2 regions of the Acidaminobacter sp. QWL-03 genome follow, and region 2 is predicted to be linked to the other one. Evidence: a T-box and tRNA genes for the amino acid it is inferred to sense, from the RefSeq annotation. Region 2 holds a T-box; the other holds one or more tRNA genes.
What was found. The T-box of region 2 lies ahead of serS (serine--tRNA ligase). A T-box ahead of a tRNA ligase gene usually reads a tRNA of that ligase, here a tRNA-Ser.
Positions count from the first base shown of each region.

Region 1 (14,623 bases), 1.4 Mb from region 2:
CATATTGAAGCAAACTTGATGAGGAGAGCGCCGTTAATTCAGTGTTCGAGACAACTGGTTTTGCGATATCTTGGGCGTGTAGCTCAGGTGGTTAGAGCGCACGCCTGATAAGCGTGAGGTCGATGGTTCGAGTCCATCCATGCCCACCAAGTTAGCTTTTTGCGAATGCGCGGCATTAAGCGCTGAGCAAAAAGCGGTTTTTCACCGCCAGGTGAAAAAAACTACCATGCACTTCTTTAATAAAGATTGTATGGTCTAAAAAACGGTTGCTTATGCAGCCACAAAGCAAAAGTTCAGGAGGAGCCACTGGTTAGATAGTTTTTTTCACCTAAGGTGAAAAAACGTATTTTACTCAGCGATTAATACCTCGCTTCGCAAAATACTAACGAAGCGGCGAAGAGTGAAGCTTTTGCGCCTCGCACCTTGAAAACTGCATATGGAAGAAAACGAAGAAATATCGAGGATAAACCCATGACGAGAGATCGTCATATGATCAAGCAATAAAGAGCATAGGGTGGATGCCTTGGCACCAGACGCCGATGAAGGACGTGGTAAGCTGCGAAAAGCTGCGGGGAGTTGCAAGCAAACCTTGATCCGCAGATGTCCGAATGGGGAAACCCATCTGCCGTAGTGGGCAGATATCCGTACATGAATACATAGTGTGCGGAAGGGAGACTCGGGGAACTGAAACATCTAAGTACCCGAAGGAAGAGAAAGAAAGTATCGATTTTCTGAGTAGCGGCGAGCGAAAGGGAAACAGCCCAAACCGAGGCCTACGGGCGTCGGGGTTGCGGACGAGCCATAGAGTAAGAGGTAACCTAGTCAAAGAGTGCTGGAAAGCGCTGCCGTAGAGGGTGATAGCCCCGTAGACGAAAGGTGAAGACTGAAAGAGCTCGATCCAGAGTACCACGGGACACGTGAAATCCTGTGGGAAGCAGGGAGGACCATCTCCCAAGGCTAAATACGATCTGGTGACCGATAGCGCATAGTACCGTGAGGGAAAGGTGAAAAGAACCCCGGGAGGGGAGTGAAATAGAACCTGAAACCCTATGTTTACAAGCAGTGGAAGCGCCTGAAGATGCGCGACCACGTACTTTTTGTAGAACGGGCCAACGAGTTACGTTACGCAGCAAGGTTAAGTGCTTAAGGTACGGAGCCGAAGCGAAAGCGAGTCTGAATAGGGCGAAAGTTGTGTGACGTAGACCCGAAACCGGGTGACCTATCCATGAGCAGAGTGAAGCAAAAGTAAAATTTTGTGGAGGCTCGAACCCATGTCTGTTGAAAAAGGCTGGGATGACTTGTGGATAGCGGAGAAATTCCAATCGAACTCGGAGATAGCTGGTTCTCCCCGAAATAGCTTTAGGGCTAGCCTTAAAGAATGAGACACGGAGGTAGAGCACTGAATGGCCTAGGGGCTTTCACCGGCTACCGAAGCTTATCAAACTCCGAATGCCGTGATCTTAACTTTAGGAGTCAGACCATGTGTGATAAGATTCATGGTCGAAAGGGAAACAGCCCAGACCGTCAGCTAAGGTCCCAAAATGCAGGTTAAGTGGAAAAGGATGTGGAATTGCACAGACAACTAGGATGTTGGCTTAGAAGCAGCCATACATTTAAAGAGTGCGTAATAGCTCACTAGTCGAGTGGTTCTGCGCCGAAAATGTCCGGGGCTAAAACCTGCTACCGAAGCTACGGCTTGATGCTATGCATCAGGGGTAGGGGAGCATTGTGTAAGGGCAGAAGGTATACCGAAAGGCGTGCTGGACATTACACAAGAGAGAATGTTGGCATGAGTAGCGAGAGGCAGGTGAGAATCCTGCCCGCCGAAAATCTAAGGTTTCCTGGGGAAGGTTCGTCCGCCCAGGGTAAGTCAGGACCTAAGCTGAGGACGAAAGTCGTAGGCGATGGACAACAGGTGAAGAGTCCTGTACCGCCAAATAGCGTTTGAGAGATGGAGTGACGCAGGAGGATAGGCAGAGCGCACGGTTGGAAGAGTGCGTCCAAGGGCGAAGTCTGTACGGGGAGGCAAATCCCCCTGTATAAGGATGACGCTTGATGGGGAGTGAAACTAAGTAACGAAGCTGCTGATTTCAGACTGACAAGAAAAGCTTCTATCGAGTTATAAGGCGCCTGTACCGCAATCCGACACAGGTAGATGAGTAGAGAATACTAAGGCGAGCGAGAGAACCATTGTTAAGGAACTCGGCAAAATAACCCCGTAACTTCGGGAGAAGGGGTGCCCCAGACGGTGTCAAAGCCGACTGGGGCCGCAGAAAACAGGCCCAAGCGACTGTTTAACAAAAACACAGGTCTCTGCTAAATCGAAAGATGATGTATAGGGGCTGACGCCTGCCCGGTGCTGGAAGGTTAAGAGGAAGTGTCAGAGCGATCGAAGCACTGAATTGAAGCCCCAGTAAACGGCGGCCGTAACTATAACGGTCCTAAGGTAGCGAAATTCCTTGTCGGGTAAGTTCCGACCCGCACGAAAGGCGTAACGATTTGGGCACTGTCTCAACAATGGACTCGGTGAAATTGTAGTATGGGTAAAGATGCCCATTACCCGCAGCAGGACGGAAAGACCCCGTGGAGCTTTACTGTAGCTTGGCACTGAACATTGGTATTGGATGTACAGGATAGGTGGGAGACTAAGAGGCATGGACGCCAGTCTGTGCGGAGTCGACGTTGGGATACCACCCTTTCAATATCGCTGTTCTAACCCGAAGCCGTGATCCGGCTTGGGGACACTGCCAGGTGGGCAGTTTGACTGGGGCGGTCGCCTCCCAAAATGTAACGGAGGCGCTCAAAGGTTCCCTCAGTGCGGTTGGAAATCGCGCGAAGAGTGCAAAGGCAAAAGGGAGCTTGATTGCGAGACAGACAAGTCGAGCAAGTACGAAAGTAGGACTTAGTGATCCGGCGGTACCGAATGGAAGGGCCGTCGCTCAACGGATAAAAGCTACCCCGGGGATAACAGGCTTATCTCCCCCAAGAGTCCACATCGACGGGGAGGTTTGGCACCTCGATGTCGGCTCGTCTCATCCTGGGGCTGAAGTAGGTCCCAAGGGTTGGGCTGTTCGCCCATTAAAGAGGCACGCGAGCTGGGTTCAGAACGTCGTGAGACAGTTCGGTCCCTATCCGCTGTGGGCGCAGGAAATTTGAGAGGCGCTGTCCTTAGTACGAGAGGACCGGGATGGACGCACCGCTGGTGTATCGGTTGTTCCGCCAGGAGCACGGCCGAGTAGCTATGTGCGGCAGGGATAAGCGCTGAAGGCATCTAAGCGCGAAGCCCCCCTCAAGATGAGATTTCCCATTCGAAAGAAGTAAGACCCCTGATAGACTAACAGGTTGATAGGTCTGAGGTGTAAGAGCGGTAACGCTTTCAGCTGACAGATACTAATAGGTCGAGGGCTTGATCAAGGTTTGCAAATCGATATTAGAGTAATCTTCCGTATGCGGTTTTGAAGGTGTGAACACGTTTTTGAGCGCATTTAATATCAACTTAACGGCTTCGTAAAAAAGTTGTGGGAGATCCTAAAATGCCAGTAAAAACCGATTGACAAGTGCTTCAAACCTTGATAAAATCAATATTGTCGCAACATGATCCGGTGACTATAGAGAAAGGGCCACACCTGTTCCCATCTCGAACACAGAAGTTAAGCCTTTCATCGCTGATGGTACTTGGGGGGCAGCCCCCTGGGAGAGTAAGTCGTCGCCGGGTAAATGGTGAATCTGATTGAAGACTTCGGTCTTCAATCAGAAACTCCAGGATTTACAGCTAGAAACGCTAAAACGTTACTTCTGGTAACTCACGTTCCAAGGTAGCTCAATGGTGGAGCAACCGGCTGTTAACCGGTAGGTTGTGGGTTCGAGCCCCACCCTTGGAGCCATTTCTTGCCGGAGTGGCGGAACTGGCAGACGCACAGGACTTAAAATCCTGCGGTCCTCAAAGACCGTACCGGTTCGATTCCGGTCTCCGGCACCAGTTAGTTTTTTTATGCGAATGCGGGGCACTAGCCGCTGAGCAAAAAAAACGGTCTTTTCCCGAAGGGAAAAGAAACTACATCTAGTATTTGCAACTTAAAATTTGCAAGTAAAACAACGTACCACACTCGTCGCGGAGTGGAGCAGATGGAAGCTCGTCGGGCTCATAACCCGGAGGTCGCAGGTTCGAATCCTGTCTCCGCAACCATTTCAATTCTCAATATGGCGGTGTAGCTTAGCTGGTTAGAGCGTCCGGTTCATACCCGGAAGGTCGGTGGTTCGACTCCGCCCACCGCTACCAATTTCATTTTAAAATTTCGGCCCCTTGGTCAAGCGGTCAAGACACCGCCCTTTCACGGCGGTAACAGGGGTTCGATTCCCCTAGGGGTCACCAATCACGGGAGCTTAGCTCAGCTGGGAGAGCATTTGCCTTACAAGCAAGAGGTCACAGGTTCGATCCCTGTAGCTCCCACCAAACTACCTTCAAAGTAGTTAAGGTGGAAAGATTACTTAGCGTCATCTCAAACGCGAAGTAAAAGGAAGCCGTAAGAAACCACGGCCTGGTAGTTCAGTCGGTTAGAACGCTAGCCTGTCACGCTAGAGGTCGAGGGTTCGAGTCCCTTCCAGGTCGCCAATTACAATTTCAAACATGGGGGGGTTCCCGAGTGGCCAAAGGGGACGGACTGTAAATCCGTTATCTACGATTTCGAAGGTTCGAATCCTTCTCCCCCCACCAAATTAGTTTTTTCATAAAATTCGTGGCACTAAACGAATTTTTGAAAAAACGGTTTCTCTCCGAAGGAGAGAAAAATTACCTTAATGAATTTCAAAGTAACCTTCGAAGTAACTTTCGATATTACCACTGTAAAACCCTGCGGGTGTAGCTCAGTGGTAGAGCCCCGGCTTCCCAAGCCGGTTGCGAGGGTTCGATCCCCTTCACCCGCTCCAAAGTAGTCTTACAACATTGGGGATTCGCCAAGTCGGTAAGGCAACGGACTTTGACTCCGTCATTCGTAGGTTCGAGTCCTACATCCCCAGCCACACAATTTAATAACCGAAACATTATATGACCCATTAGCTCAGTCGGTAGAGCACTTGACTTTTAATCAAGGTGTCCCGCGTTCGAGCCGCGGATGGGTCACCAACAACTTGGAGGGGTACCGAAGCGGTCACAACGGGGCGGTCTTGAAAACCGTTAGGGTTAATAGCCCACGTGGGTTCGAATCCCACCCCCTCCGCCAATTTATGGAGAAGTACTCAAGAGGCTGAAGAGGCTCCCCTGCTAAGGGAGTAGGTCCTGATGAGGGGCGCGAGGGTTCAAATCCCTCCTTCTCCGCCATTAGCGCAAAGGTAATATCGTACTTAGGGGTGTAGCTCAGCTGGTAGAGCAGCGGTCTCCAAAACCGCGTGCCGTGGGTTCAAATCCTATCACCCCTGCCATTTCAATTTAATATGTCGGGGTGTAGCGCAGCTTGGTAGCGCATCTGATTTGGGATCAGAGGGTCGCGGGTTCAAATCCTGCCGCCCCGACCATTAACACTTTAAGCTCATGGGCGTGTAGCTCAGGTGGTTAGAGCGCACGCCTGATAAGCGTGAGGTCGATGGTTCGAGTCCATCCATGCCCACCAAGTTAGTTTTTTTCGAATGCGGAGCATTAACCGCTGAGGAAAAAACGGTTTCTCTCCGAAGGAGAGAAAAACCACCTTACGGTTTTTCACCGAAGGTGAAAAAAACGAACACCCGTAAATGTTAATAGCACAATGCTGTAACTAGGAATCAAAGTATCAGGTTTGTTCTGTTACATTCTGCCCAGATAGCTCAGTCGGTAGAGCAGAGGACTGAAAATCCTCGTGTCGCTGGTTCGATTCCGGCTCTGGGCACCACTAAAAAGCCGTTCACGCGAAATTGATTCCGTGAGCGGCTTTTACTCATTTCTGCCATAAGTTCATATGATGTACTGGACTTAGCCAAAAACGACTTTTTGTTTGGCTCCCATTAGCTGATCCATGTGCCGCAGGAGGTTAGGCATGTTCTCGTATAGAGGATGTCCATCCACGCTGATTACACGCATACGGGATTGGCCTTCCAGATAGAGGCCAATGCTTAGGTCAAAACCATCGACGTTATGGTGCTCTACGGGAAGTGTAACTTCCAGGCGAGGTACAGTTCCGGTTAAATGTGTCTTAAAGATATGACCGCGGTCATCATACCAATGCATCTCTTCAGTATTATGATCAGGCTCAAATGTAATTATGGCAAAATCACCCTGCAATTTCAACGAGATTAGGTTGAGCTCCATATTGCGCCATTCAAAATAATGAGGCTTGTAAAGCTCGACGACACCGGAATGGTGCTCCAACAATCGATAGGTCAATTCGAGCAGGTTTAATGTATCTTCTTCATTGTGAAGTTCTATTTTGTCTGCATAGCTGCGATCGCCGGTCTCTAGGAAGTTATTATAGGCATCAATACAGTCGAGACCACTGAGTGTGTCCGTTCTAAGGATGCCGAGGGCGGTTTCAATGCTTTTCAGTTTGTAGCTATCAAGATGAAGGCTTGCTTTGGCGACTTTCATAAGATCTAAATTACGAGCGACTGTAAGTGGTGCAGTCAAACCATGCTTGGCATATTTGTGCATCAGGTAGGGCACATCGAAGGCATCACCGTTGAAGGAAATGAGATATTTTGAGGACAGCAGTGAGTGTGCTGCAGTAAGAATGTCTTTTTCATCTTTGCCTGTTTCATTGAAAAAGTAGTAATAATTCAGTTGATCCTGATGGAGTTCAATGAGGCTGATGGAAACGAGTTTGGAATAATCACGGTGGAAGCCGGTGGTTTCGATGTCGAAGAAAACGATAGGTGAATCCACTTCCAGGTGCCTGGCGATGAAGTGACTTTCTTTACTGGGTTGTAAGGATTTTTGTGTGGTCATCATGGCGCTCGCTCCTTTGTTAATGTAAAACTATTAAAGCAGGTGATTGAATGGTTGAATTTATGGCTACCCTAAGAGATGGAACCGGGAAGGGTTTGAAGACAACTTGGACACTGGCGAAGGTCATCGTGCCAATTTATATTATTGTCACTATTCTTAAGTATACCCCAGTCATCGGCTGGATTGCCATTTTGTTTGAGCCGGTGATGCAACTTTTTGGTTTGCCTGGAGAGGCGGCTATAGCGGTGGTCATGGGGAACTTGCTGAATATCTACGCAGCCCTTGGTGTTATGGCGACGCTTCCGCTGACTATGAAGCAGATTACCATCATGTCGGTGATGCTGTCGTTTTCGCATACCTTGTTGGTGGAAACAGCGGTTTCTAAACGGGTCGGGGTCAGCATACCTGTAATATTGTCGGTCAGGATTGGGTTGGCAGTGTTGTCGGGGATCGTGCTGAATCTGGTTCTTTAGGGGGGCGAGTATAAATGGGTACTGAGTTTAGTCTTATAGTGATACTGAAGGAAGCGATTTTGGGATCGCTTTCATCAGTGTGGAACATTGCGATTATTGTTTTTCCTTTGATGATTGTCATGGAATTCGCGAGAAAATACAAAGTCATGGATGTGATTTCTGCGGGACTTCGACCTTTGACCCGGTTTTTAGGCGTCCAGCGGTCTGCCGCGTTTCCTCTGGCTGTTGGGTTGATCTTTGGGCTTGCTTATGGGTCTGGGGTCATTATACAGAGTGCTCAGGAAGGTGAGATCGACACACGGAGTCTGACATTGGTATCTATTTTTCTGGCATGCTGTCACGCGGTCGTGGAGGATACGCTGCTGTTTGTGGCCGTTGGCGCAAATGGATGGCTGCTGCTGGGGCTCAGGACTTTGGCCGCGTTTATAGTGACCATGCTGGTGTCAAAGAGCGTGAAGTTGGCCTATGAGACGCCATAGGCGCTAAACTCGAGGGGGTAAACGCTGGGACACTGTTGTTTGCAGCAGCGGTTATTCCGGGTTTTAAACCGGCCATTTGGGGTAGTTGTTTTGGAGTGAAAAGAGCCATGACCATCGGCAAAAATGGTCCTGGCTCTCTTTGTTTTTGGGCTATATAAGTCAGTTATTTACTGTAGAGGTCTTTTTCGAAGAATTGTTTGATGCTGGCGAGGTCGTGATAGACGGTGAGGGCCAGCATGAGTTTGATGCGGGCTTTTTGACCATTGAGGTTGCCGCCGAAGATGACGCCGGCGTTGCGGAGCATTTTGCCGCCGCCATCGTAGCCGTAGGAGTCGTAGACGCGGCCCATTGGGCAGCGGGAGACCATGACGATGCGGATGTCTTTTTCGATGGCGCGCAGGACGCCTGGGACCATTTCAGGCGGGAGGTTGCCGCGGCCCATGCCTTCAATGATGATGCCTTTAGCGCCTTTTGAGATGCAGAAGTCGATGAATTCTGAGTCCATACCCACGACGCTTTTGATCAGGTAGACGTCTTTGACATAGAAATCTGTGTCGATGTGGGGGTGGCGGACGATGTCGCGGTAGAAAATGGCTTCATCGTTGTCGATGATGCCGAGGGGACCAAATTCCATGGACTTGAAGGTGTCCAGGCTCATGGTGTGGGTTTTGGTGACTTCCTGGGCGGAGTTGATTTCGTTGTTCATGACGAGGAGGACGCCCTTGCCGCGGGCCTGGTCCGAGATGGCGGTGCAGATGGCGGCTGAGAGGTTGCTTGGGCCGTCGTAGCCGAGCTCGGAGCCGTTGCGCATGGCGGCGACCATGACTATGGGTTTGTGATCCGGGAGGCTGAGATCGAGGAAGAAAGCGGTCTCTTCGATGGAGTCGGTGCCATGGGTGATGACGACGCCATCGATATCCTCTCTGGCGATCAGGGCTTTCACGAGTTGGTTCAGTTCCATAATGCGATCCGGGTTCATATGCGGGCCCGGGAATTTGCCAAAGGTTATGGTTTCCACGTCCGCGAATTTGTCAATATTGGTGACCATGGACAGGATCTCCTGGCTGGACATGGCGGGTATGGCGGCTTCAAGGCGTTTGTCGACCTTCATGGAAATGGTGCCGCCGGTAAAGACTACTGCGACTTTCTTCAAGGAAATGCCCCCTCAACAGTATGCTGATTAACAAATAAATTTCAGGACCTCTATAAGTATAACAAATCTGGAGGAGCAGGTCATTATTATTGCGGGATTATGTTTCAGAAGTGATGAGGGATGGTTTGCTGCTTTGGGAGGAATGTTACAGAGATGTTACGCTCTCCGTCCCCGTTTCGGAAGTTGTCCGCGTCACCAAGCTGAAAGTTGTCCGCGTCACCAAGTTGAAAGTTGTCCGCGTCACCAAAACAAAAACTGTCCGCGTCACCCACCTTACGGTATAATATATAGGTTAGGGAAGGTGACATTTATGGAACATAGAGAAAATCGTGAAATCTATCTTGATCATAGCGCGACCACGCCGGTGTGTGCTGAGGCCATTGAAGCAATGAACGGGGCACTGGCGGGGTGGTATGGGAATCCATCGTCGCTTCATAGGAAGGGGCTTGAGGCGGAAAAGCGGATCAAAGCCGCGACTCAAGCCTTCTTGAACGCGATCAAGGCGCCATCGGACAAAGGGGAGATCCTCTACACTTCGGGCGGCACCGAGGCCAACAACCTGGCTATCTCGGGGGTAGCAGCGCTGCTGCGGCCAAACCGGCGCCACCTCATAACCTCAGCTGTGGAGCACAGCTCCGTACTTGAGACGGTCCTGGAATGGGAAAAGCGCGGCTTCGAGGTGACGCTTCTGAAGCCTGACACAAACGGGACGATCACACCGGAGCAGGTGATGGAAGCAGTCAGACCCGAGACCGGGCTGATCAGCCTGATGCACGTCAACAACGAAACGGGGGCTATCTTCGACCTGAGCGCCAACCTCAAGGGCCGTCTGCGAAGCCTCCGGGACAGAGACGACCTTCCGGTGTTCCACGTGGACGCGGTCCAGTCCTTTGGCAAGCTGCCCATCGATGTGCGCGCCATGGGCATTGACCTGCTCACCGCCAGCGCCCACAAAATTCATGGCCCGAAAGGCGTTGGCTTCCTCTACAGGGACAAAGCCATCCGTCTGAAGCCCCTGGTCTTTGGCGGGGGCCAGCAGGGGGGCATCCGCCCTGGGACGGAGAATGTGCCGGGTATCCTGGGCATGGAGGCCGCTTTCAAGGCTCTGCCGATGGACGCCGCCACACACCTCCGCGCCTTAAGAGACCGCCTCTGGCAGGGACTCGTCTCCATAGAGCACGTCGCCATCAACAGCCCAGCGGAAGGGGCACCTCACGTGATCAACGCTTCGTTCACTGGTCTGAAATCCGAAGTACTGCTGCACACCCTCGAGAAGGACGGCGTCTACGTCTCCAGCGGCTCTGCCTGTCATTCAAAGGATCGAAAGAGCTCCCACGTCCTGACGGCCCTTGGCCTCTCGGAAGCCAGAATAGACAGCGCGCTGCGGTTCAGCCTGAGTGTCCACACCACAGAAGACGACATCGACCAAGCTATTGAGATCATCCGACGGGCAAGTACTGCCTTGGGTCGGATCATGAGGAGAAGGTAACTATGAGTGAAAGAGGCTTTACGCTGGTTAAAATCGGTGAAATCACCTTAAAAGGACAAAACAGAAAATTCTTTGAAAACCGTCTGATGGACAATCTCAAAGGGGCAGTCCGAGGGATCAAGCACGTCAAGGTCGCCAAGGAGTTCGGCCGCATGTACATGAACTACGACCTTGAGGACGAGACCGAGGTGCTGGAAAAAGCCCAGCGCGTTTTTGGACTTGTCGCCCTTTGTCCTGGGGTGGAGGTCGATCCTGACTTCGAAAAAATCGGAGCAGCCGCGGCCGCTCAGGTCAAGGCCCTGAAGGCCGAGACGGGCATGACCCGGTTCAAAGTCGAAGCCAGACGCAGCGACAAGCGCTTCCCCATGACTTCTCCGGAGATCTGCAGATCCCTCGGCGGTGTGCTTCTGAGCGAGGTGGAAGGCCTGCAAGTCGACGTTCATGCGCCTCAGTTTCTGGTCAATGTCGAGATTAGGGACAGAGCCTACATTTACTCTAGAGAAATCCGCTGCCATGGCGGCATGCCATACGGCACTGCGGGCAAGGCGGTTCTGCTGCTGTCCGGCGGCATTGACAGCCCGGTGGCGGGCTGGATGATGGCCCGTCGCGGCGTGACCCTTTCCGCGGTCCATTTCCATTCCTATCCGTTCACCAGTGAGCGGGCCCAGGAGAAGGTCTTCGACCTGGCCAGACAGCTGGCGGTCTTCACGGGCAGCATTGAAGTCACTTCCATTAATTTGCTGGAGATCCAGCAGGCCATCATGGAAAACTGCCCTGAGGAAGAAATGACAATCCTCTCCAGGCGGTTCATGATGGCCCTGGCAGAGCGAGTCGCCCTGGAGACCGGGGCTCAGGCGCTGATCACCGGTGAGAATATAGGCCAGGTAGCGTCGCAGACTATTGAAGGCCTCACTGTGACCAACGCCCGGGTGAATCTGCCGGTGTTCAGACCGCTGATCGCTTACGACAAGAATGACATTGTAGAGGTGGCTAGAACCATAGGCACCTATGAAACCTCCATCCTGCCTTTCGAGGACTGCTGTACGGTGTTCCTGCCGTCCAAGGTGGTCACAAAGCCGAAACTTAAGCATATTGAGGCGTCTGAGGCAAAACTGGACGTCGAAGGTCTGATCCAGCGGGCTTTTGAAGGGAGAGAAATTCAGCGGTTTCAGAGGTGGCAGCAGGCCGAACCTAAAAAAGACTAAATCCGAAAGGAGTCGTTTGCAGTGAAGTTTATGGTAGAAGACGCGGTGTTCGAGAAACTGCCGGACTATGTGGTCGGCGTCGTGGTCGCCCGGGGGATCGATGTCCACCGCCACACGCACATGCCTCAGGACGTGCTGCGCTCCGGAGAAGCAGTGTTTCGCGACCGGCACTGCCACTGTGACTATAAGGAGCATCCGGATCTGGTGCCGTATAGGGAGGCTTTTGAGACTATCGGCATCAACCCGAACCGCTTTCCGAGCTCGATTGAAGCCATGGGCAAGCGGGTGCTGAACGGTGCGGCCCTTCCCTTCATTCATCCGGTGATCGACCTGGTCAATGGCATCTCCCTGAATTACGCGGTGCCCATGGGTGCCCACGACCTGGACCAGCTGGGCGGGGACTTCGAGGTGCGCTTCTCCAGGGAGGGCGAGACCTTCGTGGCTCTGGGCTCGGATCAGGAAGAGCTCCTGCCTGCCGGGGAGCTCATCTACGGCGATTCCAGCCGGGTCAGAACCCGCCGGTGGATCTGGCGGCAGTCCGAGTGGGGCAAGGTCACACAGAATTCCAGAAACGTGTTGTTTCCGGTGGACGGCTTCAGAGGCCAGAATCTGAATCAGGTCATCGACGCCCGGGATCAGCTGGCAGCAGCGCTGGCGGGTGAGTTTGGGGCGCTGGTGAGCGTGCATCTGATCGATCAGGCCCACCGGTTCATTCAGGTGTAATTTCAAAAAACTAAAAAATATGCCGATGGTTGTGTTTTCCAAAACCATCGGCATACTAATTTTTTGAGGTAATTCAGTTATTGATCGCGCTGTCGACCTCGTCGATCAGTTCGTCCACGCTCGGCTGTTGAGAAGGCTTAGGCGCGGCGTTTGGATTCGCGCCACCGGTCGTTGTCGGTTTCGGGCCGAGGAGGGTCTCAATATCTGGTGGGTACTGGAAGTTCCCTGGCTCCCGAATCGAGCCATCCGGCAGCTGAATGGAGAGGTCTTCGTTGATGATGGCATCCACCGGAGCGGTGAAGACGGAACCATCCAGGAACTTAAGCTGGAATGGGAGGATGACATAGTAGCGGCCGTCGCCCATTGGGGTGATGTGTGCCGCAGCCGGTGGGACGTAGGTCGTTTCGTTATGAAGATCGCACGGGAGCGTTGGCAGCTCAAATTCCGCGTCCCTGACAAAGGCGAGATCTTCCGGTGAAAGCGGGATTGGCCGCTGGATGAGGACTCTGGATTCGATGGTCTCCACAGGACAATATTCGTTGGCGAGCAGGTTGCTTTCCTTGCAGATCTGCGCTTCGACATGGACGTTGTCCACTAGAGTTGGTTCTGTGCCCGGAATGAAAATTTCATTCTTGACCGTACCGCGTGGATCGAGAGCAGAAAGTTCAGAGGGCAGCATCCCTGACTTTGTATCGACCGCAAGGGTAATCAGTCCGTCAACTGCCTTGAAATCGCGGTTGTCGTAGCCTTCGTGAACGGTGGTCATGACGTGATTCCAGAACTGTGCTGCAACCTTTGAGCCTTGGTCCAGAGGCATGTTGACATCATTGCCAAACCAGACGCTGGCTGTGTAGTACGGGGTGAAGCCGACAAACCAAGCGTCGATCTGATTCGAGGTCGTACCTGTTTTTCCGGCCACCGGAATGCCTGTGTTGCCGTTTCGGATCGCGGCGACTTTGGCCAGGCCGTTGGTGACCGTAGTGCGAAGGATGTCCTGCATGATATAGGCTGCTTTTTCATCCGCGACGCGGGTGAGATGCGGCTCGTTTTCCAGGATCACATTGCCGCGGTTGTCAACGACTTTGGTAAATGTCGTCGTCTTATTCAGTACACCGCCATTGGCGATGGAACCGTATGCCTGTGCCATTTCAAGAGGGGAGATACCCATGGACATGCCGCCCAGTGACATGGCAGCGAGGTTCATATCATTATAAGCACCTGATTCCACTACGCTGGTAATGCCCATCTTTTTCAGGTAGTCCACGGAGGTTTGAAGCCCAACCGCCTGGGCGACTTTGGCTGCGTTGACGTTGATGGACCATTCGACGGATTCGCGAAGGGTCTGAAGACCCCAATATTTGGTCGAGCCTTCATACCAGTTCAGCGGCCAGCGATCCGAGCCGCCTTTGAGATACACCGGGACATCATCCACGATACTGGCGGCTGTGAATTTTTTTGTGTCCAGTGCCGGGAGGTAGACTGCCAGCGGTTTGATTGAGGAACCGGGCTGGCGTGGGTTTACCGCGCGGTTGTAAATCTTTTGGCCAGTGATGTTGCGCCCACCCACGACGGCCTTAAGCTGACCGGTGTAGTAATCGATGATGACTGTAGAGGACTGTGGCTGGACAATGCCCTGATCACTGAAACCAAAGTGGTCTTTGGCAACCAGAAGCGCATTGTTGTCGCCCGTTGTGAAAAACTCTGGATTCTTGGTCAGAAAGTCCTTGCTGATGACCAGATTGCCTTGTTCATCCAAGGTCTTAACCTCATGAGGGATGGCCACTTCCCGGCCGGAGTAGGTTTTGAAGTTGGAGATGTTTTTCACGCCGCTCGGGCTGGAACTGAGTTCGCTGGCCTTGAAGACGTTCTTGATGACCATTTGGACCGAGACCAGTTTGCCGTCCTGACGGTTGGCGTAGAGATTGAAGCGACGGTCCTTGAGGATGACCAGGTTGCCCCAGTCGTCGTATTTGTAGTCGCCGTCCGGGATGATCAGCTGGCCGGCGTCGTTGACCAGATTCTCATACTTGTAAAGAAGGATCCGGCCATCCGGTGTGATGACGTTGCCGCCCGGATTGAAGCGGACCACGACCTTTGGCATGCTGTCGAAGTATTTGTCATAAGTCGCCTCAAGCTTTTTTTGCAGCTCCAGGTCGATGGTCGTGTGGATCTGCAGGCCCTTGGTGAAGAG
Region 1 covers NZ_CM178752.1:1,326,440-1,341,062, reverse strand. Annotated here, with positions in the region: tRNA gene AC4PHM_RS06120 (tRNA-Ile) at 73-149, shown strand; rRNA gene AC4PHM_RS06115 (23S ribosomal RNA) at 492-3,414, shown strand; rRNA gene rrf (5S ribosomal RNA) at 3,599-3,715, shown strand; tRNA gene AC4PHM_RS06105 (tRNA-Asn) at 3,810-3,884, shown strand; tRNA gene AC4PHM_RS06100 (tRNA-Leu) at 3,891-3,979, shown strand; tRNA gene AC4PHM_RS06095 (tRNA-Met) at 4,111-4,186, shown strand; tRNA gene AC4PHM_RS06090 (tRNA-Met) at 4,203-4,279, shown strand; tRNA gene AC4PHM_RS06085 (tRNA-Glu) at 4,298-4,372, shown strand; tRNA gene AC4PHM_RS06080 (tRNA-Val) at 4,378-4,453, shown strand; tRNA gene AC4PHM_RS06075 (tRNA-Asp) at 4,536-4,612, shown strand; tRNA gene AC4PHM_RS06070 (tRNA-Tyr) at 4,630-4,714, shown strand; tRNA gene AC4PHM_RS06065 (tRNA-Gly) at 4,853-4,926, shown strand; tRNA gene AC4PHM_RS06060 (tRNA-Gln) at 4,944-5,019, shown strand; tRNA gene AC4PHM_RS06055 (tRNA-Lys) at 5,047-5,122, shown strand; tRNA gene AC4PHM_RS06050 (tRNA-Ser) at 5,130-5,219, shown strand; tRNA gene AC4PHM_RS06045 (tRNA-Ser) at 5,226-5,317, shown strand; tRNA gene AC4PHM_RS06040 (tRNA-Trp) at 5,343-5,418, shown strand; tRNA gene AC4PHM_RS06035 (tRNA-Pro) at 5,435-5,511, shown strand; tRNA gene AC4PHM_RS06030 (tRNA-Ile) at 5,530-5,606, shown strand; tRNA gene AC4PHM_RS06025 (tRNA-Phe) at 5,786-5,861, shown strand; gene AC4PHM_RS06020 (ribonuclease H-like domain-containing protein) at 5,942-6,913, opposite strand; gene AC4PHM_RS06015 (nucleoside recognition domain-containing protein) at 6,961-7,383, shown strand; gene AC4PHM_RS06010 (nucleoside recognition domain-containing protein) at 7,398-7,862, shown strand; gene AC4PHM_RS06005 (asparaginase) at 8,026-9,021, opposite strand; gene AC4PHM_RS06000 (hypothetical protein) at 9,105-9,299, shown strand; gene AC4PHM_RS05995 (cysteine desulfurase family protein) at 9,326-10,504, shown strand; gene thiI (tRNA uracil 4-sulfurtransferase ThiI) at 10,507-11,709, shown strand; gene AC4PHM_RS05985 (B3/B4 domain-containing protein) at 11,740-12,432, shown strand; gene AC4PHM_RS05980 (transglycosylase domain-containing protein) at 12,506-14,623, opposite strand, start outside.
Region 1: it encodes a tRNA-Ser, which carries the amino acid that the T-box ahead of serS (serine--tRNA ligase) is inferred to sense. The anticodon was not compared.

Region 2 (14,623 bases):
TCATGCAACGCATGTCAGGGATTGCGACGCTATCCAGACAATATGCAGAAACGGTCAGCCATACGGGCGTAAAAATTGTTGATACGCGAAAGACGACACCTGGACTCAGAGCACTGGAGAAGTACGCCGTCAGATGCGGTGGGTGCTTCAACCACAGGTTTAACCTCTCAGAAGGGGTTCTGATCAAGGATAACCACATTCAAGCGTGTGGCGGCATCAGAGAGGCCCTTGAAGCCATCAAAGGCAAAGTTGGCCATACGGTAAAACTTGAGATCGAAGTTCAGGATTTAAATGGTATGGAAGTGGCCATCAAGGCAGGTGCAGATATTGTTATGCTGGACAACATGAGTGTCGCACAAGTACGAGAAGCGGTGGTGCTTAATGATCATCGTGTCGTACTTGAGGCTTCGGGCGGCGTGACCCTTGAAACGCTTAAAGCGCTCTCAGAGACTGGGGTGGACGTGATTTCCTCTGGTGCTTTGACACATTCTGCACGTGCACTTGACATCCACATGAAATTTATAGACTGAGGGACGAAAAATGGGGAAAAAAATTAGAGATTACTTGATCAAAACTTTAAATGGCATGGCGCTTGGTCTATTTGGTTCATTGATTATTGGACTGATTCTGAAGCAAATTGGTGATTACGGCGGTATTGCAGCACTGACGACCTTTGGCAGAGTTGCGCAGTTTATGATGGGACCTGCTATAGGTGGTGCTGTAGCATATAGTGTCGGCGCCAAGCCTTTGGGGATTTTCGCGTCGATGGTTGCGGGTGCGGTCGGCGCCGGGACTGTGGGTCAAAATGCGGCTGGAGATTTTATCGTCAAGATTGGAGAGCCCATGGGCGCTTTTGTTTCAGCTTTAGCAGCGGCGGAATTTTCCAAACTGATCAGCGGAAAAACGAAGGTTGACATTGTCCTTGTGCCTGCATCGACCATTATTGTCGGCGGTATGGTAGGACTCTTTGTGAGCCCGGTGATTGCGGCGCTTATGAAGTCCATCGGCCAGGTTATTAACCTTGCAACGGAGCTCCATCCGGTCCCAATGGGCGTTCTGGTTGCGGTTATAATGGGGATTGTTCTAACGCTACCAATCAGCAGCGCAGCCCTCGCTATTTCTCTGGGGCTGAGCGGGCTGGCGGGCGGGGCCTCACTAGTGGGCTGCTGTTCGCAAATGGTGGGCTTCGCTTTTGCGAGTTACAGGGAAAATGGATTTGGGGGACTGATCGCTCAAGGCCTCGGTACGAGTATGATTCAGATTCCAAACATCATACGAAATCCAAAGATATGGATTCCGCCCATCCTGACCAGTGCGCTATTGGGACCTGTTGCTACAGTTGTGTTCAAAATGGAAAGCAACTCAGTGGGTGCCGGCATGGGGACGAGCGGTCTGGTCGGGCAGTTTGGCACGGTGGCGGCTATGTCTGAAACAACAGTGTTCACAACTATTTTGATTAAAATGATCGTGCTGCATTTTCTGCTGCCAGCAGGATTGACCCTCATTTTTTCTGAATATATGAGAAAAAAGGGATGGATCAAGAGCGGGGATATGAAGTTGTAATTTGTTCATTGAGGAAGATTGAGCAAGGAAGCAGGTGTCAGACACCCTCATCCGAAGCCTCTGTGGCGTAATGAGAAATTAAGAACGTCGGCGCCATCGACATTTGTTTTTGGCACCGACGTTCTTATTATTTTTGTTCTCCCCTACATCTAGTGGTTGGTATCTCAAAAATTGTGTCAAGAATATGTAAATAAAAATTCCCTTTTCGTTAAATTTTCATGAATCTCATCGATATTATGACAACTACGAGGAGGTTATCAACAAGCAAACTGTTGATAAGTTGATAAGAAGTTACAAATTTTGAGTTTTAGCAGTAAAGATTGCATTTTTTTTGGCATGTATTATAATAACTGTGGACAACAATGAGGGAGGAGGGAAATTCCAATGTCATTGTCTATGCTGGACAATCGCCCCATTGGAATCTTTGATTCCGGGATGGGGGGCATTTCCGTCCTTGGTGAAGCCATCCGACAAATGCCAAATGAAAAGTTTATCTACTACGGAGACTCCGCCAATGCGCCTTATGGGGAGAAGACGACAGCGCAGATCATCGACTTATCAGATCGTGTTTGTGAGAAATTGATGGCTCACGACGTCAAAGCCATTGTGATAGCCTGTAACACAGCAACTTCAGCGGCAGCGGTCTATCTCAGGGAGAAATTCTACCAGATTCCAATCCTGGGTATGGAACCCGCATTAAAACCTGCAGTCCAAGACCACCCCCATGGTACCATTGTAGTCATGGCGACTGAGGTGACGCTGCGTGAAAAGAAATTCGCGGCGTTGATGCAAAAAACAGCTGCGCAAGCCAAAGTCATCAAACTGCCTTGCCCAAGCCTCGTACGAATGGTCGAACGCAGCGTCGTGACCAGTCCCGAAGCTGAACTTGAGATCAAAAACTGCTTTCAGGGAATGGATACAGGCAGCATAAACGCCGTAGTACTTGGGTGCACACATTTCATTTTTCTGCGCAAAGCCATGAGGATTCTGTTTGGCAACAGTTTTCAGATCTATGACGGCAATGCAGGCACAATCAATAATCTCAAGATGATTCTGGAGCAGAAGGGTATGCTGGCATACCCGGAAAATGAGGGCGGATTCACGCTTCTTAATTCAAAGAATGACGCATACAATCTTCAGATGCAGCAGCTCCTGGAGCTTTACGAGCAGGTCGTCATCTGACTATAAGTAAATAGAAATTCAGGTAAGGTAGGTTGTGAAAAATTATGAAACAATGGATTAAATGGCTTTCCAAACTGATCTGGATCCAGGAGGAACCAACACCGCCTCTTGAAAAAATGCTGATTGGCGGACACATTCATCAAACGACAATGAAATCCAAATTTCAGAGGTAGTGGCCCTTGGAGACTGAAAACAAGATGCAAACCCCTGAGGCATTGGAATCGAGAATACAAGTCTTATTGGACAGGCAGCTCTTTGATGACACGGAGTCCAATCTGATCCGCCTTCGTTATGGGATAGGGATAGAGCAGCCTCTGCCGCCTTCAGAAATTTCCAGAGTCATGAAGATCAAGGCGAAGGCGCTGGAAGCTCTGGTGGACCAAGTTGACAGAAAGATCTTCAATCATCTTAAAAATGAACTTTAAGCCTAAAGGCAATTTGGGTGGGATGTGGGGTTACCATGACCATCGGCAAAATCAGGAAGCATTAAGCTTTGAATTTTGAGTTCTGTCTTGCAGAATCTGGCGTCTTGTGCTATGATATCTGCAATCAAAGCAGTGATGGGGAATAGTAAGCAGAGCATCCGTCAAAGAGAGCCGGTGGTGGTGGAAACCGGTACGAGATGAACGCTGAATCCGCCTCGGAGCTTCCGGGTAATGCCGGACGCGTGGCACACGTTACAGTGCTGTTGAGAGGACGTCGCAAAAACAAGCGGCGTCAATCAGGGTGGCAACGCGGAGAGCAGGCTCTTCGTCCCTAGGATCGGGACGAGGGGCTTTTTTATTTGCATCATTTTTATCCCGGTCGAATCAAATCTATCATGAAAAACAAACAGTTGAGGAGGTTTTATTATGTTGGATATTCGAAGAATCAGAGAAGATTTTGAAAACGTCAAGGCCAAAGTCGCATCCAGGGGGAACGGCGACTATGAGATCGACCAGGTGATCGTGCTCGACAACGAGCGCAGAGAGATTCTGGCCAAAGTGGAGAAATTGAAAAACGAGCAAAAGACGGATTCCAAGCAGATTCCTATTCTCAAAAAGAACGGCGGCAACGTGGACGCCCTCATGGAAGAGATGAAACAGCTCGCGGACCAAATCAAAATAATGGACGAGCGGGTTTCCGTCATTGAAGCTGAATTGAAAGACAGACTTCTCAACATTCCAAATGCGCCGCACGAGAGTAACCCGGTCGGCACGAGCGACGCCGACAACGCCGTCTACAGAGTGTGGGGAGAGCCAACCGCGTTTGATTTTGAAGCCAAAGCCCATTGGGACGTCGGCATGGACCTCGGCATTCTTGATTTTGAACGTGCGACCAAAATTGCCGGCACAAGATTTACGATCTACAAAGGACTTGGCGCAAAGCTGGAGCGGGCGCTGATCAACTTCATGCTTGACCTGCACACCGAGCAGCACGGCTACACGGAAATCCTTCCGCCGTTTATGGTCAACCGCGCGGCTATGACGGGCACCGGTCAGCTGCCTAAATTTGAGGACGACATGTTCCATGTGCCGGCCAAGGACTTTTTCCTGATCCCAACAGCAGAGGTGCCAGTGACCAATATGTATCTCGATGAAATACTGGAAGAAAGCATGCTGCCGCTTTATCACACGGCTTACACGCCTTGCTTTCGCAAAGAGGCAGGCTCAGCCGGCAGAGACACCCGGGGCCTGATTCGTCAGCATCAGTTCAACAAAGTCGAGCTCGTCAAATTCGTCAAGCCTGAAACTTCTTATGATGAGCTTGAAAAGCTCCTCGGTGAAGCTCAGGAAGTCCTCAAGCTGCTCAAAATTCCTCATCGCGTCGTCCAGCTGTGCACAGGTGACCTCGGCTTCAGCTCTGCGAAAACCTACGACATTGAAGTCTGGATGCCAAGCTACGGCCGCTATGTAGAAATCAGCTCATGCTCCAACTTCGAGGATTACCAGGCACGCCGCGCCAACATCAGATATAGGGACAAGGACACCAAAAAGGTCAATTTCGTCCACACACTGAACGGCTCAGGCCTTGCCATTGGAAGAACAAACGCAGCAATTCTCGAGAATTACCAGCAGGCGGACGGCAGTGTCGTCATTCCTGAAGCGCTCCGTCCTTACATGAGAGGCGTCGAAGTTATCAAGTAGGCTTTGACCTGCTGCAAAGATTTAAAAAGCGGCCGATGGCAGCATTCGCCTGACCTCACCTCCCGCTAAAAAAAGAAGACGGTGCCAATGGACCAGTTTACACAACCTGGCCATAGGTGCCGTCTTTATGTGTTATGGGAAATTTCTCTTTGAGAGCGCTGAATGCTTGTTTCCCAAAGCTCTATTTAAGAGACGCCGCAAAAGCCGCCAGCTTCGCCATGCCTTCTCTCAAGGTTTCTTCGCTGGCAGCCGTAGACGCCCGGACGTAATTGTCCAGACCAAAGGCAATCCCGGGAACCAAAGCGAGCTGGAACTTTTCAAGCAGAAGGTCACAGACCTGGATGGACAGACTTTCCGCTTCCGGCAGTTTGGACTTAAACGTGCTGACATCAATGAACACGTAGAATGCGCCCTGCGGGCGGACAAAGTCGATGCCCTCAATCTCTGACAGAAGCCCGCTGACGAGGTCTCTTCTCTTGGCGTAGGCGTTCTTCATGACGACCATATCCTCTTTACAGCTCAGGGATTCAAGGGCCGCGTACTGTGAAATGGTCGCCGGGTGAGACACCAGGTGTCCCTGAATGGTCGCCATGGCTTTGGCAATTTCACGCGTGCTCGCAGTGTAGCCAATTCTCCAGCCAGTCATGGACGTCGACTTTGACATGCCGTTGATGGTGATGGTCATAGCCTTGATGTCGCTGGACAAAGAGGCGACGGAAGTGAATTCCTGATCAAAGACTATTTTTTCGTAAATTTCATCCGCAATGATGTAGACGCCTTTGCTGACGAGGTATTCCGCTATTGGCAGAAGCTCTTCACGGCAGTAAACAGCGCCGGTTGGGTTGGATGGATTGGTGATGAAGACGGCCTTGGTGCGGTCGGTGATACATCCGGCAAGGTCTTCCACAGTGACCTTAAAATCGTTGGATCTTTGGGTTTCCACAAAAACCGGTACGCCGCCAGTCAATTTAACCATCTCCGGATAGCTGACCCAGTAAGGTTTTGGTATGAGCACTTCATCTCCCGGATCCAGCAGCGCCATCAGCGCGTTGGTGATGGAATGCTTCGCGCCGCTGGAAACGACTATTTCATCAGCTTTGTATTCAATTTTATTTTCTTCTTTGAGTTTGAGGCAGATCGCTTCCCTGAAGTCGCGAACCCCTTCTGCCGCGTCATATTTGGTCTTGTTCATCTCAATGGCCTTGATTCCGGCAGCTTTCGCGCGGTCTGGCGTAAAGAAGTCAGGCTCCCCAATGCTGAGATTGGTGATGGCAATTCCGTTTTTCTTCATTTCATTGACCTTAGTGCTGATGCCGATGGTAAAGGAAGGCGTAATGGCAGCAAGTTTTTTAGACAGCAATATGGTTCCTCCAATCATGTTTTATGGATATGTTCATCATACCTACTCAATTTGTGATAAAATAGTACCGTTGATGAGCATTCATTATGGATGTCATTATATCAGAAAAATTCATCTGGGGGGAGTCTTCAATGTCGCCAGTTCAAATAGTCACGCTTGTCATCGTGTGCGCCATAGTTTTGAGCAGCCTGCTGGTTTTTCTGATAGATCTGTGGAAAGTGAGAAAGGCGCTGGACCGTGCTCAACCGGTTGAGCCAAAACCGCATCCGAGCAGTACATTGCGTGGACGTCCCCGTGACGGTCGAAGTCCAGGTGCAAACAGAGGCAGAAAAAAAGATCGTTTCAAGGTCATCAAATAACAGGGGGCACCATGGGCACATTCGAAAGAGAAACAGTCAGAAGAAAACCGGTGGGAACGTTGAAATTATTAATTGCCATTGGTCTGATAATGTTAGCGGTCAACGTATTGGTTCAATTATTAAACATGTTGCCATCGGGTTTAAACAGAGCAGTTTCTGTCTTAATTATCATTGTTAGTTTCGCCATCATATGGAAGATTATCGCGCATAATGGAGAATCATTTACTTACAAGATTTCTGAAGAACAAGGACTTTTCGTGATTGAGAGACTTATGGGCCGTTCGAGCGCTTCCTTTTTCAGTTTAAATCTAAGGGATGTCCTTGAAATAAGGGCTTATGATCCCGATCAAGACAGAAAGATTTCTGCCAAAAGGCGCTTTACGGTATCTCGTCATAAGTCGTCCTGGCAGGTAATCTCCTTCAAGGCAGCAGATCCTGAAAAACTTCTTTTTGAACCCTCTGAGACTTTTCTTGATAGTTTAAGTACGCATATTGCCCGGGAAAAGGTGAAGTCGTGATATGAAATTCACACAGAATTTATTTGAGAAACTTTCTGATCTGAGGCACCAAAACCAAGTCTCATTTCATGTTCCCGGACACAAGTTTGGAAGAGGTTTATCTGAACCGCTGACACAACAGGCACTCAGTCTGGAATCCCTCGATTACACTGAAATTCCCGGCACAGACAACTTACACGCGCCGGAAGGCGTTATTCTATCAGCGCAAAAAGAGGCAGCCAGAATTTTTGGCGCTTTGGAAACTCAGTTTCTGGTAGGGGGCACAACGTCAGGCCTTTTAGGGGCAATTCTCGGTACCGTTCCACGAGGTGGCAAGCTCATTTTGCCCAGAGACGCCCACAAAAGTGTCTTGTCCGCGGTACTGATGGGCGGCATTGAACCGGTGTTTGTGATGCCTGAGATTGACAGCACTGTGGGGATTTCAACTGGTATGTCCGCTGCTGAAATTCTTGGCGCTGTCAGTCACCATCCGGAAGCGGCTGCGATACTTGTGACCTATCCAAATTATGAAGGTGTGGCTTGTGATCTGAGATTCATAATTGATGTGGCACATCAGCATGGGCTGACCGTCATTGTTGATGAAGCCCACGGGTCGCATTTTGGCTTGTCCTGCGAACTTCCTGCGACGGCATTGTCGCTGGGCGCGGATCTCGCAGTTCAGAGCACTCATAAGACCCTCACCGCTTTGACCCAGAGCTCAATGCTCCACTACGGGACGGAGCAGGGGCTCCGCCTTAAACCGAGAATTTCTGCCTATCTCTCCATGCTCCAGAGCTCCAGCCCGTCCTATCCCCTGATGCTGTCCCTGGAACTCGCGGCCAGGCATTATGAGTCTAAAGGGATGGAAGAAATGCAGCGGCTGTTGATGTTGATTGACGATTTTAATAATGCCGCCGTTTCAATGGGTTATAAGTTCATACACGGCCAGATGTCCCTGCCGGTGGGCTTCTGCTTTGACCGAACGCGGCTTGTCATCAGCGGGTGTGACCTTGGCATGGATGGGTATCAGCTTTACGAGGCGCTGGAGAAGGATGGCGTGATTGGCGAATACGCCACACCTCATTACGTTGTTTTAATCCCAAGCATTGTCAGTGAGGCTTCGGATTTTGAACGGTTGACTTCAAGTCTGACCCGAATCGCAGAAAAAGCGTCTCCGACCTCTAAGGCGGTTAATTCTTTAGAATTTAACGTTCCAGTTCTGAAAGTGACCGAGCTGCCAATACGAGGTGTCTCAGCAGAGCAAGCCCTCTGGGCAGAGCAGGAGAGGATTCCGCTTTCAGAAGCCAAAGGGCGGATAGCCGCAGATTTCTTGATCCCATATCCCCCTGGCATTCCACTGCTGTTACCAGGTGAGATTGTCTCTGAGGAAGTCCTCAGAATAGTTCTGTCAGAACTGGGTATTCAACATAAAGTAAATGGATTGACTGAAGGGCGTTTTGCAGTTCTGAAAGAGCTTGGGTAAATAATGTTCGGTCAAAACTTGAGTCGGTCAATGAAGGAATGGTTAACAACGCGAAGCCGCAGAGGGCTTTGAACTTAATTTGACAGCAGTGCTGTCCTCAGGGAGAGATTCACAATGAAAAACGAAATTTTTGAATGGCTGAAGTCGTTTGCCATAGCCATAATTATTGTTCTGATCTTCAATATTTTCTTCGCGACAACAGTGGTCTACAGTACCTCCATGTACCCAACGCTCATTGAAAAGGACATCTTGCTTCTGAAACGCACACAAGCGGTTGAGAGCGGAGACATTGTCTCTTTCAGAACGGATTTGATGCTTTCGGAGAATGACATTCAGTCTCTGAATCCTATTCAAAAGCTTTTCGCGAGTGTCAATCCGAGTAAAAACCTGATCAAGCGCGTCATAGGGCTTCCGGGGGACTCGGTGGATATTGTCAATGGAGATGTTTTTATCAACGGAGAGAAGCTCCAGGAGATCTATGTCAGTTCGAATACCAATGGGGACGTCCATATTGAGTCGATCCCGGATGGAAAATATTTTTTGATGGGCGACAACAGGGCTGTAAGCCTGGACAGCAGAGACAGCCAGGTGGGGCTGATTGATGGTGAAAAAATCATCGGCAGAGCAATCTTTAGACTCTATCCGTTGACGAGATTTGGGACAATGTAGCGCTGTTATTCCAGGACCCAGACCGCAAAGTGAAAAAAAGGAGGCCGAAATCTATGAAATTAGTGATCGCGATCATTCATGACGAGGACGCCCAGGAACTCATTGGAAAACTGAATGAGTCAGGATTTGGCGTTACGAAACTGGCTTCAACAGGCGGCTTCCTGAAGGCGGGCAATACAACCGTGCTGATTGGCGTCAGCAAGGAGCATATCGATTCAGTTTTGACGCTGATTGGGGACACGTGCAAGACGCGCAAAGAGGTGACGACGACGACGTCGATCATCAGCGAGGCAGGCGGGTTTATGACGATGCCAATCGAGGTAACGGTAGGCGGGGCAACGGTTTTTGTCGTGGATGTTGAAAGCCATGTTAAGTTCTGATGAGGTGAACTATGGGGTATAATCAGATTGCAGGCCATGAAGATGTGATCGGTCTGCTGAGATTGGCCATGAACCGGCAGAGACTGGCGCATGGCTATATTTTTGAGGGCGTGCCCGGCTGCGGCAAACGGCTGGTCGCGCGGGAGCTCGCAAAGGCGCTGCTCTGTGAGACCGGACTGGATGAGGGCTGTGGGCACTGCCAGTCGTGTCTGAAATTCGAGACACAGAACCACCCGGACTATCTGGAGGTTGAACCGGACGGGAAGTCCGTCAAGGTTGAGCAGATTGAGGCACTTCAGTCTTTCGTTATGGTCAAGCCTTACAGCGGGGCTCGAAAGGTCATCGTCGTTGACGAAGCTCAGACCATGACCCCTTCTGCCCAGAACCGGCTGCTGAAGATGATTGAAGAACCGCCGTCCTATGCGACGCTTATTTTTGTGACTGCCCAGGCGGATGCACTTCTGCCCACAATTTTGTCGAGGTGCCAGATCGTCTCTTTTTCGAGGCTCAAGCCTGAGGTGATCGAGTCATGGCTTATTCAAAACCATGGTGTGGAGACGGGGATTGCCCGCATTGCGTCCAATTTTGCCGATGGTTCCATCAGCAGAGCCCTGATGCTGGCGACTTCCGAGGTTTTTACCCAGACCAGGCAGGATGCTCTCGACATCATAGGCGCCCTGATGCGGCGGGATCCCTTGGACGGTCTCCTGAAGCTTCAAAAATACGGCTCAGACAAAGTTTTGGCTACCTCTTTGATCGAATTGATGATAATATGGTATCGAGATCTTTCTGCCCTTTGGGTAGATCCGAACAGCATGAAGATCTTTAGTCAGGACAAGCGTTCAGAGCTCGTCGATCTTTTGGGTCGAACCCAGAAGTCGCCTTGGCTGGACTGCCTTGAGATCCTTGAGCAAACGGCGCGCGCATTGGACGGAAATGCGAACACGTCTCTCGCCATGCACGCCATGGCTTTAAAAATACAGGAGGTTATGCATGATAACAGTCGTAGGGGTCCGGTTTAAGAAGGCCGGCAAAATCTACTATTTTGATCCGGATGGACTTGACATAAAGCGGGGAGAAGACGTCGTCGTAGAGACAGCACGCGGTATTGAGTATGGTTCGGCTGTCCTTGGACTGCGCGAAGTCGAAGAAACCGAAATTGTTTCACCGCTGAAAAAGGTGATCCGCATTGCTACGGAAGAGGACCAGGCGATTCAAAGGGAAAACCAGGAAAAGGCCAAGGAAGCCTTTGCTGCCTGCCAGGCAAAAATTATCGAGCACGAGCTCGAAATGAAGCTGGTGGAAGTGGAATATACCTTTGACAGCAATAAAGTCATCTTTTATTTTACTGCGGACGGCAGAATTGATTTTCGCGAGTTGGTCAAGGACCTCGCGTCCGTGTTCAGAACCCGCATCGAGCTTCGCCAGATTGGCGTACGCGACGAGGCAAAGATTGTAAACGGCATTGGGCCTTGCGGTGTTGGCCTCTGCTGTGCCAACTGGCTGGGGGATTTTGCCCCTGTGTCAATCAAAATGGCGAAGGATCAGAATCTCTCTCTCAATCCAACCAAAATTTCCGGTATTTGCGGCCGCCTGATGTGCTGCCTCAAATACGAGCACGACACCTATCTTGATATTCGACGTGAGCTGCCCAACAAGGGCGAGAAGATCAAAACGCCGGATGGCATGGGGATTGTATTGGACGCGGTTATTCTGACGGAATCCGTGAAAGTACGCCATATCCTGGGTGAAAATGAAGGACGCCTTGAGCTCAGCGAAGACATTGTTACCTATAAAAAGGATCAATTGGGCGACAATCCTGTTCGTCCTAAGCAAGTCGAGGAAGAGCCTGTGGATGATATGCGCTTTGACGGGCTGGATGACTATGCCTCAGGAGACCGGGCAGCAAGGCGTGAGGCGGCTGCGACGGCGTCTCAGGATCGCGAACGCTCGGCAGATCGCAGAGATAAAGGCAAAGGCGGAGCGAAACCGCAAGGCCAAGGTCAGCCTGCAGATCGCGACCAGCGTCGGCCGCAAAAAGACCGGCCAGAGCGACAGGAACGTTCAGAGCGACCGCAAAGACAAGACCGGGGTCAGGGTAAACCCGGCGCTGGCGCCGCGAGTGCAGTACCGGGCTCGACTGCAGTTTCCGGTCCGGGGACCGGCAGCAGCGCAGGGCAGGAACGACCTTGGCGTTCGGAAAAAGGGCAGCAAACGCCGCCTCCCAAAAAGCTGGAGCCTGCGCAATCCAGTGATGAACTGCCTGAGGTCGAGGCGGAGGGTCCGGACGAAGACGGTCAAAAGCCGCGCAGACGGCGTCCAAGAAGACGTAAGAAAAAATAGTTCAACATTTAATTCAGAGTCCTAAAGCCGCCTCCGGACCAGACCTTGCTCTGGCGGGCGGCTTTTTTACAAGGCGTATTTATTGGAGGCTGTCATGGAAAGAGAAAAACTCATATTGCCGGGGGAGCGGGTCGATGACCTGCAGCTTGAGGGTCTCAGCATCATTCAGAATCCCAGCGGGTTTTGTTTTGGAGTCGATGCAGTGCTGCTCAGCGATTTTGCAAAAGCAAAGCATGGCGCGCATATCGTGGATCTCGGCACAGGCAACGGGATACTGCCGCTGCTGCTCAGCGCCAAGACCAAAGCAACCCGGATCACAGCCTTTGAAATTCAGGATGAGGTTGCGGACATGGCACGTCGAAGTGTTGTTTATAATGCGCTTGAAGATCGCATTCAAATTATTGCGGATGATCTTCGTAATGCCTTCAGTCACTTGAATAAATCCTCTGTGGATGTCGTCGTCACCAATCCGCCCTATGTATCAGGCGGAGGTGGTCTCGTGAATCCTAAAGACGCGAAAGCCATAGCCCGTCATGAGATTCATTGTACCCTCGAAGATGTTATTCGTACGGCCGCACAGCTGCTTAAGCCGGGGGGCGCTTTTTATATGGTCCACAGACCCTCCAGACTTCCGGATATGATTGAGCTGATGCGGCGCTTCAAGTTGGAGCCAAAAACTCTCAGGTTTGTACATCCAAGACGGGGACAAGCTCCCAATATCCTGCTGATCAAGGGCGTTCGGGGTGGCGGGGCTGAGATGCGTGTTGAGCCGCCGCTATATGTCTATGGGTCGGAAGGCGGTTACGATCCGGAAATCCTGGAGATTTACCGGCGGGCAGGTGTCGACCCGACGCCAAGGGACCTGGAGAAGAAGGGAGAGGACGAGTGATGTCTGGAACGTTATTTGTTTGTGGGACGCCCATCGGCAATCTCGGGGATATCTCCAGGCGGCTTGAAGAAGTCTTGGGACAGGTGGATCTTGTGGCGGCTGAAGACACGAGGCGCTCTTCTCAGCTGCTCAACCATTTGGAGATCCGAAAGCCTTTGGTCAGTTATCATGAGCACAATCTGAGGAAGTCAGGGGAGGCGCTGCTCGAGAAACTGAAAAGCGGATTCAGTGTGGCACTGGTATCCGACGCGGGCATGCCGGGGATCTCTGATCCCGGAGAGGTGCTGATTCAAAGCTGCATTCAGGAAGGGATTCGAGTGGAGCTGGTCGCGGGGCCGGTCGCTGGCATTCATGCCCTGATTCTTTCCGGGCTTCCAACGGAGCGCTTCGCGTTTGAGGGCTTTCCGGACCGAAACAAAAAGACGCGCAGGGCTCAGTTTGAGGCACTGGCCAAGGATGAGCGGACGCTGATCTTTTATGAGGCGCCCCACCGGCTGGAGGCGACACTGAAGGATTTGCTGGAATGCTTTGGGGACCGACGGATTGCAGTGGCACGGGAGCTGACCAAGCGCTACGAGGAATTTGTCAGAGGCACTATTTCGGAAGCAATCCGGCATTTTGAGGCGGAGTCCCCAAAAGGCGAGTTTGTCATTGTGTTGGCGGGTCTTGATCCAGCTGAAGCTGCGGCGGCAAGTGCTGCTTTGGCGCTGGCTGAAACACCTGATGAGGAGACGATTCTTTTGGAAATCAGAAATCGAGTGAATGAGGGCATGAGCCGGAAAGACGCTGCTGCTGAGGTCGCAGGACTGTATAAACTTTCTAAAAAAGAAGTCTACAGGCTGTCGACGTTGGTTTAGCCAGGGACTAGGCGAAGTGATATGGATATTAAGATCTATAGTGATATGGATATTAAGATCCATAGTGATAGCGGTAGTGAAACAGGGAATAAAAAGAAAGAAGGCTGAGCCAGATTACAGGCACAGCCTTCTTATTAGTTTGTAAGAAGTTTTCAAACTTACAGTTTAGAAATTTCAGAGATACAATCCGGACAGATGTTCTTGCCTTTGACGTTCTTGACGCCTTTTGCCTGACCGCAAAATACACAAGCTGGCTCGTATTTCTTAAGGATGATTGTGTCTGCCTCTGTGAAAATTTCGAGCGCGTCTTTCTCCCCGATGCTGAGCGTTCTTCTAAGTTCAATCGGAATAACTACGCGTCCGAGTTCATCTACTTTTCTTACAATTCCTGTTGATTTCATATAAAAACCTCCTTTTTATAATACAAATTTCGACAAAATTCGCTTAAGTTAAGAATACCAGCATTTACATTAATAGTCAACTGGAAAAATTATATCCAACAAAAAATAAAGTCTAAGCCGTTTTAATCTGCCCAGACTTAGATGATATATTCATTTATACCACTAATTGGATTAAAAGTAAATAAAAAAACGGATTTTTATCCGTTTTTTAGCAATTTGTAAGATGTTGGTAGATTTTATTTTTTGGGGGGATTAACCTTTCTTTTCTGAACTGTCTGAAGTCTGCTTGCCTTTTTCCTGGTGCTGTTCTGTGCCGGCCTCCGATTCAGTTTCTGTTTTAAAGATCCTGTCGTAGGAGCCTTTGACAATCCTCGCGGTATTGAAAACTGACGACACATTGGCGACGATGTCTTTATTGTCCTTGATGGTCGTAGTCACGCTTTCAGTGGTTTCAGCGACATTCTGAATAGTCCCGTGAAAGGCTTTCAGCGTGGAATTGACTTCATCAGAAATC
Region 2 covers NZ_CM178752.1:2,747,696-2,762,318, forward strand. Annotated here, with positions in the region: gene nadC (carboxylating nicotinate-nucleotide diphosphorylase) at 1-530, shown strand, start outside; gene AC4PHM_RS12855 (PTS sugar transporter subunit IIC) at 541-1,563, shown strand; gene murI (glutamate racemase) at 1,948-2,745, shown strand; gene AC4PHM_RS12865 (hypothetical protein) at 2,790-2,918, shown strand; gene AC4PHM_RS12870 (hypothetical protein) at 2,925-3,170, shown strand; T-box leader at 3,294-3,506, shown strand; gene serS (serine--tRNA ligase) at 3,597-4,871, shown strand; gene AC4PHM_RS12880 (pyridoxal phosphate-dependent aminotransferase) at 5,053-6,231, opposite strand; gene AC4PHM_RS12885 (hypothetical protein) at 6,318-6,590, shown strand; gene AC4PHM_RS12890 (hypothetical protein) at 6,602-7,108, shown strand; gene AC4PHM_RS12895 (aminotransferase class I/II-fold pyridoxal phosphate-dependent enzyme) at 7,110-8,570, shown strand; gene lepB (signal peptidase I) at 8,685-9,239, shown strand; gene AC4PHM_RS12905 (cyclic-di-AMP receptor) at 9,293-9,619, shown strand; gene holB (DNA polymerase III subunit delta') at 9,631-10,641, shown strand; partial or broken gene AC4PHM_RS12915 (PSP1 domain-containing protein) at 10,613-11,353, shown strand; gene AC4PHM_RS12920 (tRNA1(Val) (adenine(37)-N6)-methyltransferase) at 12,057-12,851, shown strand; gene rsmI (16S rRNA (cytidine(1402)-2'-O)-methyltransferase) at 12,851-13,708, shown strand; gene AC4PHM_RS12930 (AbrB/MazE/SpoVT family DNA-binding domain-containing protein) at 13,867-14,109, opposite strand; gene AC4PHM_RS12935 (hypothetical protein) at 14,362-14,623, opposite strand, start outside.